2 regions of the Nocardioides cavernaquae genome follow, and region 2 is predicted to be linked to the other one. Evidence: predicted binding sites of a transcription regulator. Region 2 holds the regulator's gene; the other holds the start of a gene.
The links. Region 2 encodes HrcA, which represses chaperone genes, less so after heat shock. Its sites were predicted from a motif close to TTGGCACTCGNNNNNNNCGAGTGCCAA; they were not measured.
Positions count from the first base shown of each region.

Region 1 (9,851 bases), 1.4 Mb from region 2:
GGTCGAGGATGTAGTCGATGTCGGCGCGACTGGCCGCCGGGTGCGCGCGGTCGAGGTCCCACGGGGTGTCGGTGGTGCCGATGATCCAGTGGCGGCCCCACGGGATCACGAAGAGCACCGACTTCTCGGTGCGCACGATGAAGCCGGACTCCGACCGGATCCGGTCACGGGGCACGACCAGGTGGATGCCCTTGCTCGCCTTGACGTGCAGCGAGCCACGGCCGCCGACGAGCTCCTGGATCTCGTCGGTCCACACGCCCGCGGCGTTGACGACGACGCGGGCCCGGATCTCGAACGCGACGTCCTTCTCGAGGTCGAAGGCGCGCACGCCGACGACCCGCTCCCCCTCGCGGATGAACCCGATGCACGCGGTGCGGGTGGCGATCTGTGCGCCGTGAGCGGCTGCCGTGCGGGCGACGGTCATGACCAGACGCGCGTCGTCGACCTGTGCGTCGTAGTACTGGATGGCGCCGGCCAGCTTGGAGGCCTTGAAGTCCGGGGCGATCCGCGCGACCGCCTTGCGGCTCAGGTGCCGGTGCCGCGGCAGACCCATGTCGCCACCGTTCTCGGCGAGGGCTCCGAACTTCGCCATCGCGTCGTAGAGCGCGAGGCCGGCGCCGACGTAGGGCCGCTCCCACACCCGGCGCGTCAGCGGGTAGAGGAACGGCACGGGGCGCACCAGGTGCGGGGCGAGCCGCGTCAGCAGCAGGCCGCGCTCGTGCAGAGCCTCCTTGACCAGCGCGAAGTCCATCATCTCCAGGTAGCGCAGACCGCCGTGGATCAGCTTGGAGCTGCGGCTCGAGGTGCCGGACGCGAGGTCGCGCTGCTCGATCAGCCCGGTCGTCAGCCCGCGGGTGACCGCGTCGAGAGCGACGCCAGCGCCGACGATGCCGCCGCCGACGACCAGGACGTCGAGCTCGTAACCGGAGGCTGCATCGAGCTGCTGGAGCGCCACATCGCGGGCGTCGGGACTGAGCGCGGAGGCCGTCATGCGCCCACTATGCCCAACCTGGCAAGAGATTGGGCACATTGAGCGATTACTCGACGACGATCTCGACCCGCTGGAATTCCTTGACGTCGGTGTAGCCCGTGGTCGCCATCGAGCGCTTGAGGGCGCCGATCAGGTTCATCGTGCCGTCGGCGACGCGGGACGGGCCGAGCAGGATCTCCTCGATCGTGCCGACCGTGCCGAACTCGACGCGCTCGCCACGCGGCAGCTCCGCGTGGTGCGCCTCGGTGCCCCAGTGGAAGCCGCCACCCGGCGCGTCCGAGGCCCGCGCGAACGGAGAGCCGACCATGACCGCGTCGGCGCCGCAGGCGATCGCCTTCGCGATGTCACCCGAGCGGCCGATCGAGCCGTCGGCGATGACGTGGACGTAGCGGCCACCGGACTCGTCAAGGTAGTCGCGACGAGCCGCGGCGACGTCGGCAACCGCGGAGGCCATCGGCACCGCGACACCGAGAACGGTGCGGGTGGTGTGCGCAGCACCGCCACCGAAGCCGACGAGCACTCCGGCGGCACCGGTGCGCATCAGGTGCAGCGCAGCGGTGTACGTCGCGCAGCCGCCCACGATGACCGGGACGTCGAGCTCGTAGATGAACTCCTTGAGGTTCAGCGGCTCCGCCTGGCTGCTGACGTGCTCCGCCGACACCGTGGTGCCGCGGATGACGAACATGTCGACGCCCGCGTCGACGACGCACTTGGCGAACTCCTTGGTCCGCTGCGGGCTCAGGCTGCCCGCGACGGTCACGCCGGCTGCGCGCATCTCGCGCAGACGGGCGGTGATCAGCTCGGGCTGGATCGGCTCGGCGTAGATCTCCTGCATGCGCCGGGTCGCCTGGAGGCCACGAAGACCGGCGACCTCCTCGAGCAGCGGCGTCGGGTCGTCGTACCGCGTCCAGAGGCCCTCGAGGTTCAGCACGCCGAGACCGCCGAGCTTGCCGAACGCGATGGCGGTGGCCGGGGACATCACCGAGTCCATCGGCGCGGCGACAACGGGGATGTCGAAGCGGTAGGCGTCGATCTGCCAGGCGACGCTGACTTCCTCCGGATCGCGCGTGCGCCGCGAGGGCACGATCGCGATGTCATCGAAGGAGTACGCCCGCCGGGCCCGCTTCGCCTTGCCGATCTCGATCTCAGTCACGGGCGAAGCCTACCGGGAAACGACGACGCCCCTGGTGCCCGTCGCGGGCAGCAGGGGCGTCGCGCGACGCGTGCCTCAGCGAGCTGAGTAGTTGGGCGCCTCGACGGTCATCTCGATGTGGTGCGGGTGGCTCTCCTTGAGCGACGCCGACGTGATCCGGATGAACTTGCCCTTCTCCTGCAGGTCCGGGACGGTGCGCGCGCCGACGTAGAACATCGACTGCTGGAGGCCACCGACGAGCTGGTGGGTGACGGCACCGAGCGGACCGCGGTAGGCCACCCGGCCCTCGACGCCCTCGGGGACGATCTTGTCGTCGCTGGCGACCTCGGCCTGGAAGTAGCGGTCCTTGGAGTAGGACTTCTTGCCGCGGCTCGACATCGCGCCGAGCGAGCCCATGCCGCGGTAGGCCTTGTACTGCTTGCCGTTGTGGAAGACGACCTCGCCGGGCGACTCCTCGCAACCGGCGAGCATCGAGCCGATCATCACGGTGGACGCCCCGGCGACGAGTGCCTTGGCGATGTCGCCGGACTGCTGGAGGCCGCCGTCGGCGATGACGGGTACGCCGGCCGGGGCTGCCGCGAGCGTCGCCTCGTAGACGGCGGTGACCTGCGGGACACCGCAACCGGTGACGATGCGGGTGGTGCAGATCGAGCCGGGGCCGAACCCGACCTTGACCGCGTCGGCACCGGCGTCGACGAAGGCCTGGGCGCCCGCGCGGGTCGCGACGTTGCCGCCGATGACCTGGACGTGGCGGGTGGCGGGGTCGGTCTTGAGGCGCCTGACCATGTCGAGCAGCAGGTGGACGTGACCGTGGGCGGTGTCGGCGACGAGCACGTCGACACCGGCGTCGATCAGCGTGGTGGCGCGCTCCCAGGCGTCGCCGAAGTAGCCGACGGCGGCACCGACCAGCAGGCGGCCGGCCGCATCGCGCGAGGCGTCGGGGAACTGCTCGCCCTTGACGAAGTCCTTGACCGTGATCAGGCCGGCGAGCTTGCCCGCCGGGTCGACGAGCGGAAGGCGCTCGAGCTTGTGCTGACGCAGCAGTGCGGTGGCGTCGTCCCGGGAGATCCCGACCGGGGCGGTGACCAGCGGCATGTGGGTCATCACCTCGTCGACCTTGGTGGTGGCCCACTCCGCGACCGGGGTGAACCGCAGGTCGCGGTTGGTGATGATGCCCAGGAGCCGGTTGTCGACGTCGATGACCGGGAGACCGGAGACGCGGTACTCGCCGCAGATCGCGTCGAGCTCCTCGAGCGTGCGGTCGGGCGTGATGGTGACCGGGTTGGAGATGATGCCGGTCTGGGTCCGCTTGACCAGGTCGACCTGGTAGGCCTGCTCCTCGGTCGACAGGTTGCGGTGCAGGATGCCGATGCCGCCCTCGCGGGCCATGGCGATGGCCATGCGCGACTCGGTCACGGTGTCCATGGCCGCAGAGATCAGCGGGACCTTGATGGAGATCTCACGAGTGAGCCGCGACGTGGTGTCGATGTCGGCCGGATTGAGGCCCGACTCCCCCGGCAGCAGGAGTACGTCGTCGTAGGTCAGACCCAGGGCGGCAAACTTGTCGGGGAGCTCCATTCGCCCATTCTAGGGGCGCGATCCCAGCGCTCCGAACGTGGATCGGGTCACATGGACACGCGCCCGGCACTTGCAGGATCAGACGCTGAGCGGCTTCAGGTCACGCACGGGGATCCGGACCGTGAGCTCGTCCGCCGCCATGCGGATCCGTCCACGCAGACCGGCGGCCAGCACCATGGGCAGCACCGCCTGGTTGTCAGCGCGCGTGGTCAGCACGATCTCGCCCGAGCTCTGGCTCGCGGCGAGCCGCGCGACGTCGGTCAGCAGCCGGGTGCCGATGCCACGGCGCTGCCAGGCCGGGTCGACGCTGAGGTCGACCTGGCGCAGTCCGGGCTCGACGGTCTCGGCGCGCAGGCGTGCGAGGCCGACCGTCGTGCCTTCGACGACAGCGACGACCGCGTCGCCGTCCACGAGGTAGTCCGGCGATGCCCCGGCGCCGAGCCGGCGGCCGGGTGACGGCACCTGGAACGGGGCCGCTGCCTTGACCCGGGCGAGCACGTCGCTCACGAGGTCGGCCATGGCCGCACCACGGGCGTGCTCGGTGGCTGTGAACGGTGCGGTGCGCCGGACCTGGACGTGGACGTCACCGACTGTCATCTCCATGACGTCCTGGACGGCAGCGAGACCACCCGCCACCGGGTCCGACTCCGCATCGAACAGCCTTGCGACAACCTCAGGGAAGGACGCGGGCTGGGCGAGGATGTTTCGTGCTGCCTGCACGTAGCGTGCCGGCTGGTCGACGAGCGCGTGCTCGGTGCACTGGGCACCCGAGACGTTCTCACCACCGGAACCCTCGATCAGCTCCGCGATCTCCGCGAGGCCCCATCCTGACGGCGTGCGCAGGACGAGCTCGTCAGTCACGGACTCCACTCCGGGGAAGATCTGCAGGCCGAGGATGTTCACACCTGACGCACCACAGTTCTGCGCAAGAACAGCGAGTGCTCCCGGGCGATCGGGAAGGGTGGTGCGAACTCTCCACAGCATGACGTGCTCCCTCGAGATGGCTTGTGACCTGGGAACACTGTGACAAGCCAACATTTCCCGATGGGTTCAGTCGTGTTTCACCCAGGTCAACGCTCAAAGCCACGTCGCCACGGCGCGACTTCGGTGTCGACAGATGCGGGCGTCGTTGCCCCGCGGCCGGGACTGACCTCCGGCGTCCAGCCGGGTGGGCCGAAGACATAGCCCCACCGCTCGCGCCAGGTGCGCGCGTGCCGCACCTGGCCCGCGATGCGCGCGAACGCGCCGTACTCGAGCTTGATCGGGTTGTAGGTCTCGACCGGCACGGTCAGGCCGTACGTCGGGCGGCGGATCTCCGCCTGGAACGTGCCGAACATGCGGTCCCAGATGATCAACATGCCGGCGTAGTTCTTGTCGAGGTACTCCGGGTCGGAGCCGTGGTGCACGCGGTGGTGCGAGGGCGTGTTGAAGACGAGCTCGATGGGCCGCGGCAGCTTGTCGATGAGCTCGGTGTGCGTGCAGAACTGGTAGATCAGGCTGATCGAGAACGCGGCGTACGCCGTCCAGGGCGCGAAGCCGAGCAGCGGGATCGGCAGGAAGAAGACGAAGTCGAACCACGGGTTCCACTTCTGACGCAGCGCGGTGCCGAAGTTCATGTAGACGCTGGAGTGGTGCGACTGGTGGGCCGCCCAGCCGATGTTGGCGCGGTGCACGAAGCGGTGCGTGCAGTAGAAGGCAAGGTCGAGCGCGATCAGGACGGCCGGCCAGTACCACCACGCGCTCGTGTCGAGGTGGAACGGCGCAACGTTCAGGAAGACCCACTGGTAGACGAAGAACGTCGCGATCTTGAAGACCGTCAGCCACACCAGCGAGCCCAGGCCCATCGAGATCGAGGTCCAGAAGTCGCGCATCATGTAGCCGGTGCGCGGTCGCTCCCCCGCCGCGATCCCCTCCTCGGGGCGGGTCAGCGCGATGGCTTCGAGGATCAGTGACAGCAGGAAGAACGGGATCGCGTAGGTGATCGGGTTCTTCGCCGGGTCGAGCAGTGGGGCGAGGTCGTACATCGTGCTCCTCCGGGTATATGACTTATGAGTAAGTTACCTCAGGTTCATATCCCTCGCTAGAGTGCATTCCCGTGACCTCCTCGAAGCGACCCAACGCCGGCACCAAGGGCGTCGCACGCCCCGAGCGCGAGGCCCAGATCCTCGCCGCAGCCTGCCGCGCCTTCGGCGAGCGCGGGTACGCCGCGACCTCGGTCGCCGACGTCGCCGAGGCGGCCGGCATCTCCAAGCCCCTGATCTACAACTACTTCGGCTCGAAGGACGGCCTGCACGTTGCGTGCGTCCGGCACGCGAGTGCGGAGCTGACCGCCGAGATCGAGCGGACCGCCCACACCGAGACAACCGGCCTCGCGCGCGCCGTGATCACCCTCGACGGGATGTTCCGCAGACTGGCTGATGAACCGTGGCTGTGGCAGGTGGTCCAGGACCCCACCGCGCCGGACTCCGCGATGCGTCAGGAGATCGAGACCGACGAGCGCCGGGTCCTCGCCTTCGCCCGCGAGGCCGTCACCGAGCTGATGGTCGGCAGCGGCGACACCGATCCGGTCGACGTGGACCTCATGCTCGCGGTCTGGGAGAGCGTGTTCCGCACGCTGGTGAGCTGGTGGGTCGACCACCCCGGTGAGACCCCGGAGCAGATGACGCACCGGTGCCTCCGGCTGATCGCAGCGGCGAGCACCAGCGCCACCGGCGGCTGACCCACGTCGACACGTCGCAACCTCGACGTCGACACGTCGCAACCTCGACGTCGACACGTCTCGACCTCGACGTCGAGACGTCGCGACTTCGAGGTCGAGACGGCGCTTCGTGCCGGAAATACGCAAACCCGGCGCAACCACGAAGGTTGCGCCGGGTCAGCGGTGAATCCAGCGCCGTGTCGACGCTGAGGTCGCGCCGTGTCGACGTGAACCTAGCGCCGTGTCAACGAGTCACGAGTGGATCAGTGACCGTGTCCGTGACCGTGACCGCCAGCAGCAGGCACGTCATCCTCGTCGACGGGCTTCTCCACGATCAGCGTCTCGGTCGTCAGCAGCATGGCCGCGATCGAGGTGGCGTTGACCAGGGCGGAGCGGGTGACCTTGACCGGGTCCAGGACGCCCTGGGCGACCAGGTCGCCGTACTGGCCGGTGGCGGCGTTGTAGCCGTTGCCGACACCGAGGTCGCGGACCTTGGTGGTGACGACGTAGCCGTTCTCGCCACCGTTCTCGGCGATCCAGCGCAGCGGCTCGTCGGCGGACTTGCGGACGATGCGGACACCGATCGCCTCGTCACCCTCGAGCCCGAGGTCGTCGGAGAGCACGGAGACCGCGTGGATCAGGGCAGAGCCACCGCCGGCGACGATGCCCTCTTCGATGGCGGCGCGCGTCGCGGAGACGGCGTCCTCGATGCGGTGCTTCTTCTCCTTGAGCTCGACCTCGGTGGCAGCGCCGACCTTGATCACGCAGACGCCACCGGCCAGCTTGGCCAGGCGCTCCTGCAGCTTCTCGGTGTCCCAGTCGGAGTCCGACTTCTCGATCTCCTGCTTGATCTGGTTCACACGACCGGCCACGGCCTCGTCGTCGCCGGCACCGTCCACGATCGTGGTGTTGTCCTTGGTGGCAACGACACGACGGGCGCGACCGAGCGACTCGAGGCCGACCTGGTCGAGCTTGAGGCCGACCTCGGGAGAGATCACGGTGCCGCCGGTCAGGATCGCGATGTCCTGCATGACCTGCTTGCGACGGTCACCGAAGCCAGCGGCCTTCACCACGAGGGTGTTGAACGTGCCGCGGATCTTGTTGACCACCAGCGTCGACAGGGCCTCGCCCTCGACGTCCTCGGCGATGATCACGAGCGGCTTGCCGGTCTGCATGACCTTCTCGAGCACCGGGAGCAGGTCGGCGAGCGCCGAGACCTTGCCCTGGTTGATCAGGATGTAGGGGTCGTCGAGGACGGCCTCCATGCGCTCGGCGTCCGTGACGAAGTACGGCGAGGTGTAGCCCTTGTCCCACTGCATGCCCTCGGTGAACTCCAGCTCGGTGCCCATGGTGTTGGACTCCTCGACCGTGATCACGCCGTCCTTGCCGACCTTGTCGAAGGCCTCGGCCAGCAGGTCGCCGATCAGGCTGTCGCGCGACGAGATCGTCGCAACCGACGCCATGTCCTCGCGGGACGCGACGGGACGAGCAGCCTCGCGCAGCGCCTCGCCGACGGCGGTCGCCGCAGCGTCCATGCCGCGCTTGAGGCCCATCGGGTTGGCACCGGCCGCGACAGCGCGCAGGCCCTCGTGCACCATCGCCTGGGCGAGGACGGTCGCGGTCGTCGTGCCGTCACCGGCGACGTCGTTGGTCTTGGTCGCGACCTCCTTGGTGAGCTGCGCACCGAGGTTCTCGAACGGGTCGTCCAGCTCGATCTCACGGGCAACGGTCACACCGTCGTTCGTGATGGTCGGCGCGCCCCACTTCTTGTCGAGGACGACGTAGCGACCCTTCGGGCCGAGCGTCACCTTGACGGCGTTGGCGAGCTTGTCGACACCGCGCTCAAGGCTGCGGCGGGCGTTCTCGTCGAACTCCAGGATCTTGGGCATTGCTGCTCCTACTACTCAGGGCTATTCAGTGAAGAACAAGGAAAAGCGCAATGCCGAGCCCGCACACGCAGGTGCGGGCCCGGCATCACGAAGCAGAACGGACGATCAGCCGATGACGGCGAGCACGTCGCGCGCCGACAGGATGAGGTAGTCGCCACCGGCGTACTTGACCTCGGTGCCGCCGTACTTGCTGTAGATGACCTTGTCACCGACAGCGACGTCGAGGGGGACGCGGTTGCCGTTGTCGTCGATGCGACCCGGGCCGACAGCCAGGACCTCGCCCTCCTGGGGCTTCTCCTTGGCGGTGTCGGGGATGACCAGGCCGGAGGCCGTGGTCTGCTCGGCCTCGACCTGCTTGATGATGATGCGGTCCTCGAGGGGCTTGATGTTGATCGACACGATCAACCTCCACTTTCCACGTTGGCGGGTTCGGAGGACGGTCGTCCTCACGGAAGTCTTCGCCTGCGATCAGTACGCCGTCGCGGGGGTCGCACCGCGTCGCAAGCGCTGGCACACTCACGGGGAGAGTGCCAGAGCAGACGTTAGCACTCACCTCAAGTGAGTGCCAGAAGTGCAACCTTGCGCCGTGTCGACGCCAACCTTGCGCCGTGTCGACACCAACCTTGCGCCGTGTCGACGGTCAGCAGGCGGACCAGAGTCCCTTGCCGGCCCTTCGGGCGGCGGCCTCGGCCGAGCGCATAAGGTCGATGTAGCGGTCGTTGGGACGGAACAGCACGGCGCGCGCGTAGCCGCGGCGTACCAGACGGAGGTTCACGAAGACGCCGTCGGCATTCCACACGTAGAGCAGCGCCCGGTCGTAGCGATCACGCAACTCGCGGTCGGCGACGACCCACGCCACGCTCCCCCGCGGCAGCAGCCGCTCGGTCGCCTGCGTGGCCCGCAGCGCGAAGCACTCGACGGGCAGGTCCGGGTCCTTCGACTCCGGGGTGTCGATCTCGAGCAGGCGGACGCTCTCGAGCGCACCGACAGCGAGTACGCCGCGGCGCAGCGCCCGCACGGCCACCGTGTCACCGTCGCTGACCCACGCCACCTCGACCCGTTGCGCACCACGGGGAATCGCGGGCGGTCGAACGGTCGCCGGAGTTGCCACCACCGAAGCGGGTGCCGCTGACTGACGCGGTGGGACGACGTCGGTCGTGGCTCCGCATCCGGTCACCAGGAGCGCGCCGGCAAGCAGCGCACCGATCAGCGACGAGGGACCCCGGCGCATGGCGTCGTGCACGGGGCGAGGTGCTCGGGTCAGCCGCAGATGAACAGGATGCAGGTCTGGGTCTTCGTCGGCGTGGGCGACTGGGACGGGGTAGGCGCCTGCGAGGTCGGGGTCGGCGTGGACCCGCCACCACCGCCACCACCGGCACCGCCGGTCGAGCCGCCGGTCGAACCGCCACCGGCCGCGCTGGTCTGCACCGGCTTGGGGGTGGCGGTCTTCGTCGGCTTGGGTGCCTGCAGGGTCGGCGTCGGAGCGAAACTGATGCCGTTGATCAGCTGCGACTGCAGGGCCGTCGGCAGCTCGCTGATCTT
Region 1 is NZ_QYRP01000002.1:2,019,829-2,029,679, reverse strand. Features, by position in the region: gene D4739_RS09900 (glycerol-3-phosphate dehydrogenase/oxidase) at 1-991, opposite strand, end outside; gene D4739_RS09895 (GuaB3 family IMP dehydrogenase-related protein) at 1,038-2,144, opposite strand; gene guaB (IMP dehydrogenase) at 2,220-3,722, opposite strand; gene D4739_RS09885 (GNAT family N-acetyltransferase) at 3,801-4,706, opposite strand; gene D4739_RS09880 (sterol desaturase family protein) at 4,793-5,746, opposite strand; gene D4739_RS09875 (TetR/AcrR family transcriptional regulator) at 5,818-6,441, shown strand; gene groL (chaperonin GroEL) at 6,684-8,309, opposite strand; gene groES (co-chaperone GroES) at 8,415-8,708, opposite strand; gene D4739_RS09860 (thermonuclease family protein) at 8,950-9,540, opposite strand; gene D4739_RS16870 (hypothetical protein) at 9,570-9,851, opposite strand, start outside.
Region 1: a site for HrcA is predicted at 8,852-8,878, ahead of groES (co-chaperone GroES). Genes of this name have one in related genera too.

Region 2 (9,851 bases):
GTTCCCTGTGAGGCTGGTCCGGGCACGTCGCCGGGGCTGGGAGAATGGTCGCGTGAAGCAACCTGACGGCGAGCCCGCGCCTCTCGACGGCACCCTGCCGGCGACCGCGCTGGCCGGTCAGGAGCAGCGACCCTTCGCCTTCTACGTGCACGTGCCGTTCTGCCGCGTGCGCTGCGGCTACTGCGACTTCAACACCTACACCTCTGCCGAGCTCGGTGGCGGCGCCGACCAGGCGTCGTACGCCGAGACGGCGGTCGCCGAGATGGCCCTCGCGCGCCGGGTCCTTGGTCAGGTCGACCGGCCGGTCGAGACCGTCTTCCTCGGTGGCGGAACGCCCACGCTGTTGCCCGCGCACGACCTCGGCCGGATGCTGAAGGCGATCGATGAGGAGTTCGGGCTCGCCCCAGGGGTCGAGGTCACGACCGAGGCAAACCCCGACAGCGTCTCGCCGGAGTACCTGGCGGAGCTGCGCAAGGCTGGCTACACCCGGCTCTCGTTCGGGATGCAGTCCGCGGTGCCGTCGGTGCTGGCCACCCTCGACCGCACCCACGACCCGGAGCGGGTCCCGCGGGCGGTCGAGTGGGCCCGCGAAGCAGGCTTCGACCAGGTCAGCCTCGACCTGATCTACGGCACGCCGGGGGAGTCCCTTGCCGATTGGGAGACCTCCGTGCAGGCCGCGCTGGCGTGCGAGCCCGACCACGTGAGCGCCTATGCGCTGATCGTCGAGGAAGGCACGGCCCTCGCCCGCCGCGTACGACGTGGCGAGCTGCCGATGCCCGATGACGACGACCTCGCCGACAAGTACCTCGTCGCCGACGAGCTCCTCAGCGCCGCAGGACTCAGTTGGTACGAGGTGTCCAACTGGTCCCGTGACGAGGCGAGCCGCTGCCGCCACAACATGCTCTACTGGCAGGGCGCTGACTGGTGGGGCATCGGCCCCGGATCGCACAGCCACATCGGCGGGGTCCGCTGGTGGAACGTCAAGCACCCGAGCGCCTACGCGCAGCGGCTGGCGGCGGGAGAGTCGCCCGCGCACGAGCGTGAGCTGCTCACTCACGAGGAGCGCCGGACCGAGCGGGTGCTGCTCGAGCTGCGCCTGCGCGACGGGCTCCCGCTCGACGTGCTCGATGCCGCGGGCGCCGCTGCGGTGCCAGGGCTGGTGGGCGACGGACTGCTGGAACCGGGCCCGCTGGAGGACAGCGAGCGGCTGGTGCTCACGACACGCGGACGCCTGTTGGCTGACGCGGTGTTACACCAATTGCTTCCGTGACCGCACAATAGAGAGGCGCCCTCGCCGGGGCGCGTCGTCGGAGGGATCCCGCATGACTCTCGCCATTGCTGTCCTGGCGCTGATCGTTGCTGTCGTGCTGGCCGTGATCTGCGGTCTGCTGCTGTGGCAGCTGCGCACGCTCAAGCTGCGCGCCGAGGCCCTTGCCGACGAGGTGTCCCTCCTCGAGCCCGCTCCGCCGATGGCACCCGATCTCGAGGCCACGCTGGGCGCGGGCAACCGCCGCCTGCTGGTGGTGGAGGTCCTGAACCCGCTCGACGTCGCCTTGTCGCGCAACAAGGCCGCGGGCGTGCTGGCCGCGATGGCCCCTGAGCGCCTCCGCAAGATCGTGCTGGAGCAGGCCTCCCGCGAGATGGTGGCGGAGATGGCCGACCAGGGCCTCGAGGTCGAAGTGCGTGTCCATGCTGCTCGCTAGTGCCGTCGGTGCACTGGTCGTGGTCGGCCTGCTGACCGCCGTCGCCGTGCGCCTCTTCTTCGCCACTGATCGCGCCCTGGTCACTGCGGAACGAGCTGTGCGACGCCAACAGGCATGGTCCAACGAACGCACGATCTTCCTGACGATGCGTGCGCGGATCGCCGACGGAGTCCAGACAGGCACGGACGCCGTGGCCATGGGCAGCTCGATCACCCGGGTGAGCCACCGCGCGATCGCGGCGATCCCGTTCGGGATCCTGCGTGCCATCCCGGCCACCCGCGAGCGCAGCCGACGGATCCAGGCCGTCCACGACGAGCGTGCCGCCCGGGTCTACGAGTCCATCGAGACGATGAGCAGCCGGATCGCCGACGGCGTTCGTCGTCGTCTGATCGGCGAGGCCGATGCGATCGGTGAGCTGGAGTCCTTCGAGCAGACGCAGGTGCTCGAGGTCGAGTGGGAGATCACCGACGAGGGCGGCCCAGACTGAGCGGCGCAGACTGAGTGGCGCAGCCTGGCCGATCCGGTCACGAGCGTCGCCCGTCGCCCCTAGGCTCCTCGCATGACCGAGACGCCCCAGACTCCCGAGGGCCACGAGCCGACCCAGCCGCTGCCCCCGCTGCCCCCGCCGCCCGCATACGGGCAGCCGCCCGTCCCGCCGCAGGGTCCCTATGGCTACCAGGCTCCGGCCTATGGCGCGCCGGGCTTCAACCCTGCCGCGCCGTACGGCGTCCACCCGCTCACCGGTGTGCCGTACTCCGACAAGTCCAAGCTGGTCGCCGGTCTGCTGCAGATTCTGATCCCGCTCGGCATCGGTCGCATGTACATGGGCCAGACCGGCCTCGGCGTCGCGCAGCTTCTCGTCACGATCTTCACCTGCGGCATCGGCGGCCTGTGGCCGTTCATCGATGGCATCGTGATCCTCGCGGGCGACTCCAAGGACCAGTTCGGGCGCCCTTTGCGCAGCTGACCTACGGCGCGGTCACGAAGTCGATGAGCTCCTCGACCCGGCCCAGCAGCTCAGGCTCGAGGTCGTTGAAGTCCCGCACGCCACCGAGGATGTGCTTCCAGGCGCGGGCGATGTCGGCCTGGTCGCGGTGCGGCCAGCCCCAGGCCTGGCAGACACCCTTCTTCCACTCCAGGTGGCGGGGGACGGTCGGCCATGCGGTCTTGCCGAATCGCGACGGCTTCACCGCAGCCCACACGTCGATGTAGGGGTGGCCGACGATCAGGACGTGCTTGCCGACCTCGGACTTCATCACGGCCTGCGCGATCTTCGACTCCTTGGAGCCGGGCACCAGGTGGTCGACGAGTACGCCGACACGGCGAGTCGGCCCAGGGCCGAAGTCGCGCAGGTGCTCCGACAGGTCGTCGATGCCGTCGAGGTACTCCACGACGACACCCTCGATCCGCAGGTCGTCGCCCCACACCTTCTCGACGAGCTCGGCGTCGTGGCGGCCCTCGACGAAGATCCGCGAAGCACGGGCGACGCGGGCCTTGGTGCCTCCGACGGCGATCGAGCCGGAAGCGGTGCGGGTGGGGGCAGCGGGCGCGCGGAGCTGCACCGGGGGACCGAGGATCACCGGACGGCCCTCGAGCAGGAAACCCGGGCCCATCGGGAAGGTGCGGCGCTTCTTGCGGCGGTCCTCGAGGGTGACCGTGCGCAGGTCGCGGTCGATCGCGACGACTTCGCCACACCAGTCCGTCGTGACCTCTTCGACCACGAATCCGAGCTCGGTCTCGATCTCGACGGCGCGGCCGTTCTTCGGCTTGCGCCAGTCGTTGTTCAGGACGTCGGTGCCATAGCGGTCAAAGCTCACCCGGACACGCTAGGCGCGCGCTCCGACGCGGCCGTGGAGCCGCGCCGGAGTGCGCCCGCAGATCGGCATGCACCCCCGTGGCAACCGTCACCCTCTATGACGCGCCGGGGGCCGGTTCGGTTGCGTCCCGGGTACCATTGGCACTCGATCCGAGTGAGTGCCAGACGACCATGTGAGCCAGAGGAGGCGACGAGATGATCGAAGATCGCAAGCTCGCCGTGCTCCGGGCGATCGTCGAGGACTACGTGTCGACCGAGGAGCCCGTCGGTTCCAAGGCCCTCGTCGAGCGCCACTCGCTGGGTGTCTCGCCCGCCACGGTGCGCAACGACATGGCCGCGCTGGAGGAGGAGGGGTTCATCACCCAGCCCCACACCAGCGCCGGCCGTGTGCCGACGGACAAGGGCTACCGGCTCTTCGTCGACCGGCTGAGCACGGTGAAGCCGATGAGCGCTGCCGAGAAGCGTGCGATCTCGACCTTCCTCGATGGTTCGGTCGACCTGGACGACATGGTGCAGCGCAGTGTCCGGCTGCTGGCCCAGCTGACCCGCCAGGTTGCAGTCGTTCAGTACCCGACACTCAGCGCCAGCACGGTGCGGCACGTCGAGGTGGTGGCGCTCGCGCCGACGCGCCTGCTGCTCGTGCTGATCCTGTCGACCGGGCGTGTCGAGCAGCGCATCGTCGAGCTCGCCGCCCCGCTCACCGATGACGCCCTCGCTGACCTGCGGATCCGGTTGATCCGGGCAGCCGTGGGGGAGCGCATCGCCGACGCCGCGACCGCCCTCGGTGGCGTCCCCGAGCAGACGGCACCGGAGGCCCGGCCGGCGGTCGAGGCCGCTGTGCAGACCCTCACCGAGGCGATGTCGGACCACCGTTCCGATGAGCGCATCGCTGTCGGCGGCACCGCCAACCTGGCCCGCTTCGGTGACTCCTTCGAGACGTCGGTCCGGCCGATGCTGGAAGCGATCGAGGAACACGTCGTCCTCCTCAAGCTGCTCGGTGAGGCGTCGACCAGTGGTGCGGTGACCGTGCGCATCGGCCACGAGGGCCCCTACCAGGAGCTCGCCGCGACGAGCGTTGTCGCGACCGGCTACGGCCCGCAGGACCAGGCGCTGGCGACGCTCGGCATCGTCGGCCCCACCCGCATGGACTACCCGGGGACCATGGCATCGGTGCGCGCTGTCGCGCGCTACGTGTCCAGGATCCTCGACGAGCAGTGACGCAGATAGGAACACAGTGAGTCAGGACTTCTACGAGCTCCTCGGTGTCGCGCGCGACGCCGACGCCGACACCATCAAGAAGGCATACCGCCGCCTTGCCCGCCAGCTGCACCCGGACGTCAACCCTGACCCGGACACGCAGGAGCGGTTCAAGGAGGTGTCGCACGCCTACGAGGTGCTCAGCGACCCGCAGAAGCGCGCGGCGTACGACCGTGGTGGCGACCCGTTCGGCGGTGGCTTCGGCCAGGGCCAGGGGTTCTCGTTCACCGACATCATGGACGCCTTCTTCGGCGGCGGCGGAGGTGCGCAGGCCGGTGGCGGCATGGGTGGTCGCGGTCCCAAGCCGCGCGTACGCCGTGGCCAGGACGCCCTGATCCGCCTCGAGATCGAGCTCGCCGAGGCGGCCTTCGGTGTCACCCGCGAGCTCAAGGTCGACACCGCTGTCCGTTGCACCGCGTGCCACGGCGAGGGTGCGGCTCCGGGCTCCAAGCCGATCGGCTGCGAGACCTGTCGTGGCGCGGGCGAGGTCGCCCACGTGCAGCGCTCGTTCCTCGGCGAGATCCGCACGCTGCGCCCCTGCGCGGCCTGCCGCGGATTCGGCACGATCATCCCCGACCCGTGTCGCGAGTGCTCCGGCGACGGACGCGTCCGCTCGCGTCGTTCGCTGACCGTGAAGATCCCCGCGGGCGTCGACAACGGCACCCGGGTCCAGCTGTCCGAGCAGGGCGAGGTCGGCCCCGGTGGCGGCCCCGCCGGTGACCTGTACGTCGAGATCCATGTCGCCCAGCACGCCACGTTCACGCGCCACGGTTCCGACCTGCACGCGACGGTCTCGGTGCCGATGACGGCTGCCGCCCTCGGCACCACGCTGACGCTGCCGACGCTCGAGTCCGACCTCGAGCTCGACGGGGACACCGCTGCGATGCAGCCGGGGATGCAGGACACCTTCGACCTCGACGTGCGCCCCGGGACGCAGTCCGGCACCAACGTGACGCTGCGTGGACTCGGTGTTCCCGGGTTGCGCAACCCGGCGCGTGGTGACCTCGTCGTCACGATCCTGGTGGACACCCCGAGCAAGCTCGACCCGCGCCAGGAGGAGCTGCTCCGCGAGCTGGCCGCCCTGCGTGGTGAGGAGTCGCCGGACAGCACCCTGCGGCCTGCCCACAAGTCGGTGTTCAACCGGCTCCGCGACGCGTTCACGACACACTGATCGCTGGCCCTGAGCGATGTCGCTTCCCGTCCACCTCGTGCCTTCGCTGGCCGGCGTTGCCGTCGGTGATGTCGTCGAGGTGACGGGCGACGAGGCCCATCACGCAGTGGCGGTGCGCCGCCTGGCGGTCGGCGAGTCCGTCGTCCTGACGGATGGCTCGGGCCTCTCGGTGACCGGAGCGGTCGCCGAGACTGGCAAGCGGGTCTTCACGGTGGCTGTTTCGGTGGTGCGCGAGGAGGAGCCCGCGTCGCCGCGGATCACCGTCGTGCAGGCCCTGCCGAAGGGCGAGCGCGGCGAGCTCGCGGTCGAGGTGCTCACCGAGATCGGCGTCGCGACGATCGTGCCGTGGGCGGCGTCCCGGTCCGTCGCCGTCTGGCGCGGCGAGCGCGCGATCAAGTCCCATGCGAAGTGGGTCGCCACCGCACGTGAGGCCGCCAAGCAGGCACGACGGTCGTGGTTTCCTGTCGTTGAGCCGATGGCGTCGACTGCTGACGTCGTCTCACTGGTTGCGGCTGCTGACCTGGCTGTCGTGCTGCACGAGGAGGGGCCTGCGTCCTTCGCGTCCTTGTCGATCCCGCCGGCTGGTTCGATCGTGGTCGTCGTCGGGCCCGAGGGCGGGCTCTCGCCTGAGGAGCTTGCCGCGTTCGCTGAAGCTGGCGTGCAGGGCGTGAAGCTCGGTGCCGAGGTGCTGCGCACGTCGACGGCCGGTGTCGCCGCGGTGGCTGCCCTGCTCGCGCGCACCCCGCGCTGGGCCTGACTCCGTCGACACGGCGGAACATCGGCGTCGACACGGCGCAACATCGGCGTCGACACGGCGCTACCTTGACGTTGTGTACGTCCCGCCCTTCAACCGCATGCCTGACGCTGAGCTCCGCTCGCTCGTGGCGTCAGTGGGATCCGCGGAGCTGATCACCGTAGGCAGCGACGGATTTCCGCAAGCCTCGCGCCTTCCGGTGATCTGGTCCGGCGAGCGCCTGATCTTCCACCTGGCGATCGCCAATCCACACTGGCGATCCATCGTCGACGGCGCCCCGGCCCTCGCGATCGTCACCGGCCCCGAGGCCTACATCTCGCCGAGCTGGTACGCCGCGAAGGCCGAGCACGGCCGCGTCGTACCGACCTGGAACTACGACGCGATCCACTTCACCGGCCGGGTGACCGTGCGCCGTGAGCCGGAGTGGTTGCTGGCCGCGGTGACCGAGCTGACCGACCTCCACGAAGGTGTGCGCGAAGAGCCGTGGGCCGTCAGCGACGCACCCGAGACCTACGTAGCGCAGATGCTCAAGGCGATCGTCGGGATCGACTTCGAGATCACCGGCATCGAGGCGAAGGCCAAGCGGAGCCAGAACCGTTCGGACCACGACCGCGCAGGCGTGGTCGCCGGGCTGCGAGCAGAGCCCAGCCGTGGCAACGCCACGATGGCGGATCAGATGGAGTCTGACCTCAACCCGTGAGCCCGGCGGCGCCGGCTCGCTTGCGCAGGGCGAGACCGATCAGGCCGGTCGCGGGCAGGGCGACGATGAGTACGACGAAGAGCAGCGTGGCGATGCCCGCTGACCAGTCGACATCTCCATGCCGCCACATGACCGCGAGGACTGCGAGGAGCCCGATGGCGGTGACGCCGATCAGGCCGGGGCTGGCGCGGTCGAGGTCATCCTCGGCGAGCGCGCCGAGCATCGTCGCCCCGATCGCCAGCGCCCAGACGCCGAGGGCCCGTGCGTCGAGCACCGACACCTCGAACGGCAGCTGCGGACCCCAGAACGACGGCTCGACGAGCAGGCCCAGCCCGAGACCGAGGTACGCCGCGCCCAGCAGCGCGACCAAGGGCACCGACCAGCGCGGGATGGGCGCCGTCCGGTCGAGCGGGAACGACGGCTCGCGCAGCTGTGCCACCAGCCCCACCAGCAGGACACCCGACAGCGCGACCGTGAAGGCCAGCCATGCCAGGGCCATGAAGACCGCGACGATGCCTCCGGTGAACGTCAGCTGGTCACGGTGGGCGACGGTCACCGCCGCCAGGCCCACGACGAGCAGGATCGCCGGCAGGAAGCCGATCCGCGCCTGCTCCCACGACGGCTTGAGCGAGGCGCTGGCCAGCAGCGGCACGGCGCCGAGCAGGCACGCCCCGAACAGCGCAGCGCCCAGCGGACTCGCAAAGCCCCAGGCGAACACGTGCTCGCTGACCCCGCTCCCCGCGAAGGTGGCCAGCCCGGCGACTCCCGCCAGGAAGCCCATCGCGATCATGCTCCACGCCACGATCGCGGCAACATCGCGTCCTACGAAATCATGCTGCTTCACATCTGTGCTCATGGTTTCCCTCCCCAGGGTCCCGCGGCAGACGCTGGTCGCCCTCCGCGACCAGCGCTCGGATTGTTGCAGGTACCGACCGAAATCAGGAGGTCTCGGGCAACCTGAGGGGGCTCAACATGTGTTGAGGTCAGCGAAAGCTCATCGGAAGAGAAGGTCGGCCACCCGGGCGAGCTCGTCATCGAGTTCGCGCTGCTCGGTCACGCTGAGCGTCCGGAACAACTCGACGACCACCGGCCGCCCGTCCTCGACGCGCCACAGTCCTTCGAGCATCCCGTCGAGGAAGACCGTGTTGGCCATGCCGCCGTTGGTGCCCATCCAGCTCTTGCGCTTGACCGGATCAGTCACTCGGTCGCGGGCGGCGTGGGAGAGCCACACGTTGTCGTAGGTGCCGAGCAACCGGACCGGTGCGGGTGTCTCTCCGGCAGTGATCACGCCGTCCGCGACGTCGTACAGCGCCTTGCCGTCAGGGCCGGTGTGTTGCACGAGGTCGGGCATCGAGGCCACGACGGAGGCCATGCCCGTGAGCCCGGACCAGGCTCCGATATCGGCTGTCGAAGCCGGACCGAAGGCCCGCAGATAGCGCCGCACGATCGCGGCCGGATCGGGGGAGAGGAGCGGTCGCTCGAGCCAACGGTCCACACGTTGCAGGACAACGCCGCCCGACTGCTTCCACGCACCGCGCGGAGGCAGCTGCGCGAGCGGTTGGGTGACGCGGGCGAGGTGCGCCAGAGCGTTGGGAGGTGCGTCGGGGAACGAGGCCGCGAGCACCTCGCCGAGCTGCTTCATCGGCAGCGGTCCGTCCGCCAGCGCCTTGTCGAGGGCCTGAGTGAACTCCTCGCCCTCGATGTGCATTGCGGGCCGGACGGTCTGGCTGGCCTTGCGCTCGCGCTCCTGGCACGGCTGGGTCCACTGCCTGAGGGTCAACGCGTCGTCCGCGGTGAGCAGGTGGATCGTGCCGCGGAGGGTGACCAGCCGGGCGAGGGACTTGTCCTCCAGGCCGCGCGTCACGGCGTACGGGTCGAAGTCCTCGAGTCGGGCTGCGAGCGAGAGGAACGGCGGGAGGTTCTCCTGCGCCTGGAGCCCGACGAGGTGCTCGACCATGTCGTGCGTGGGCGAGGTGGTCCGCGCCACGAGGTGCTGGCGCGCGAGCAGGGTGCGGTTGAGGTCGCGGGTGGTCAGCTGCACGAGGTCAGCCTGCCACCCGGCACCGACACAGAGGGCAACCACTTCTCAGCGCAACTGCCACAGGCACGCCGTTCCCGCGGCGTGTAGCGGTGACCTGAGCTGGCAGGTGGCCCTAGTCGACCCTTTCCCAGGGGACCGGACGGAACTCCTCCGGGTACACGCGGCGGATGCGCTCCTCGCGCGCCCGCTGCTCCTCGATCCGTTCCTCCAGCGCTGGTTGGCGCGGTGATCGCCGGCTTTTCGTCGAGCGGGGCTCCTTCATAAGGAGGCACAGGAACAGCAACAGCGCCGGGAAATGGGCGGGCTCCCAGTCCAGCCCGATCCAGGCGCTCGTGAGAACGACAAAGCCGGTGCCGAGCACGGCTGCGAATCGCCAGTCGGGGGCAGGAAATGCACGCCCGAGCAACTG
Region 2 is NZ_QYRP01000002.1:3,393,181-3,403,031, reverse strand. Features, by position in the region: gene hemW (radical SAM family heme chaperone HemW) at 53-1,270, shown strand; gene D4739_RS16395 (hypothetical protein) at 1,323-1,703, shown strand; gene D4739_RS16390 (hypothetical protein) at 1,690-2,190, shown strand; gene D4739_RS16385 (TM2 domain-containing protein) at 2,263-2,670, shown strand; gene D4739_RS16380 (DUF3097 domain-containing protein) at 2,672-3,520, opposite strand; gene hrcA (heat-inducible transcriptional repressor HrcA) at 3,715-4,737, shown strand; gene dnaJ (molecular chaperone DnaJ) at 4,754-5,947, shown strand; gene D4739_RS16365 (16S rRNA (uracil(1498)-N(3))-methyltransferase) at 5,964-6,704, shown strand; gene D4739_RS16360 (FMN-binding negative transcriptional regulator) at 6,778-7,401, shown strand; gene D4739_RS16355 (hypothetical protein) at 7,391-8,257, opposite strand; gene D4739_RS16350 (winged helix DNA-binding domain-containing protein) at 8,396-9,442, opposite strand; gene D4739_RS16345 (hypothetical protein) at 9,555-9,851, opposite strand, start outside.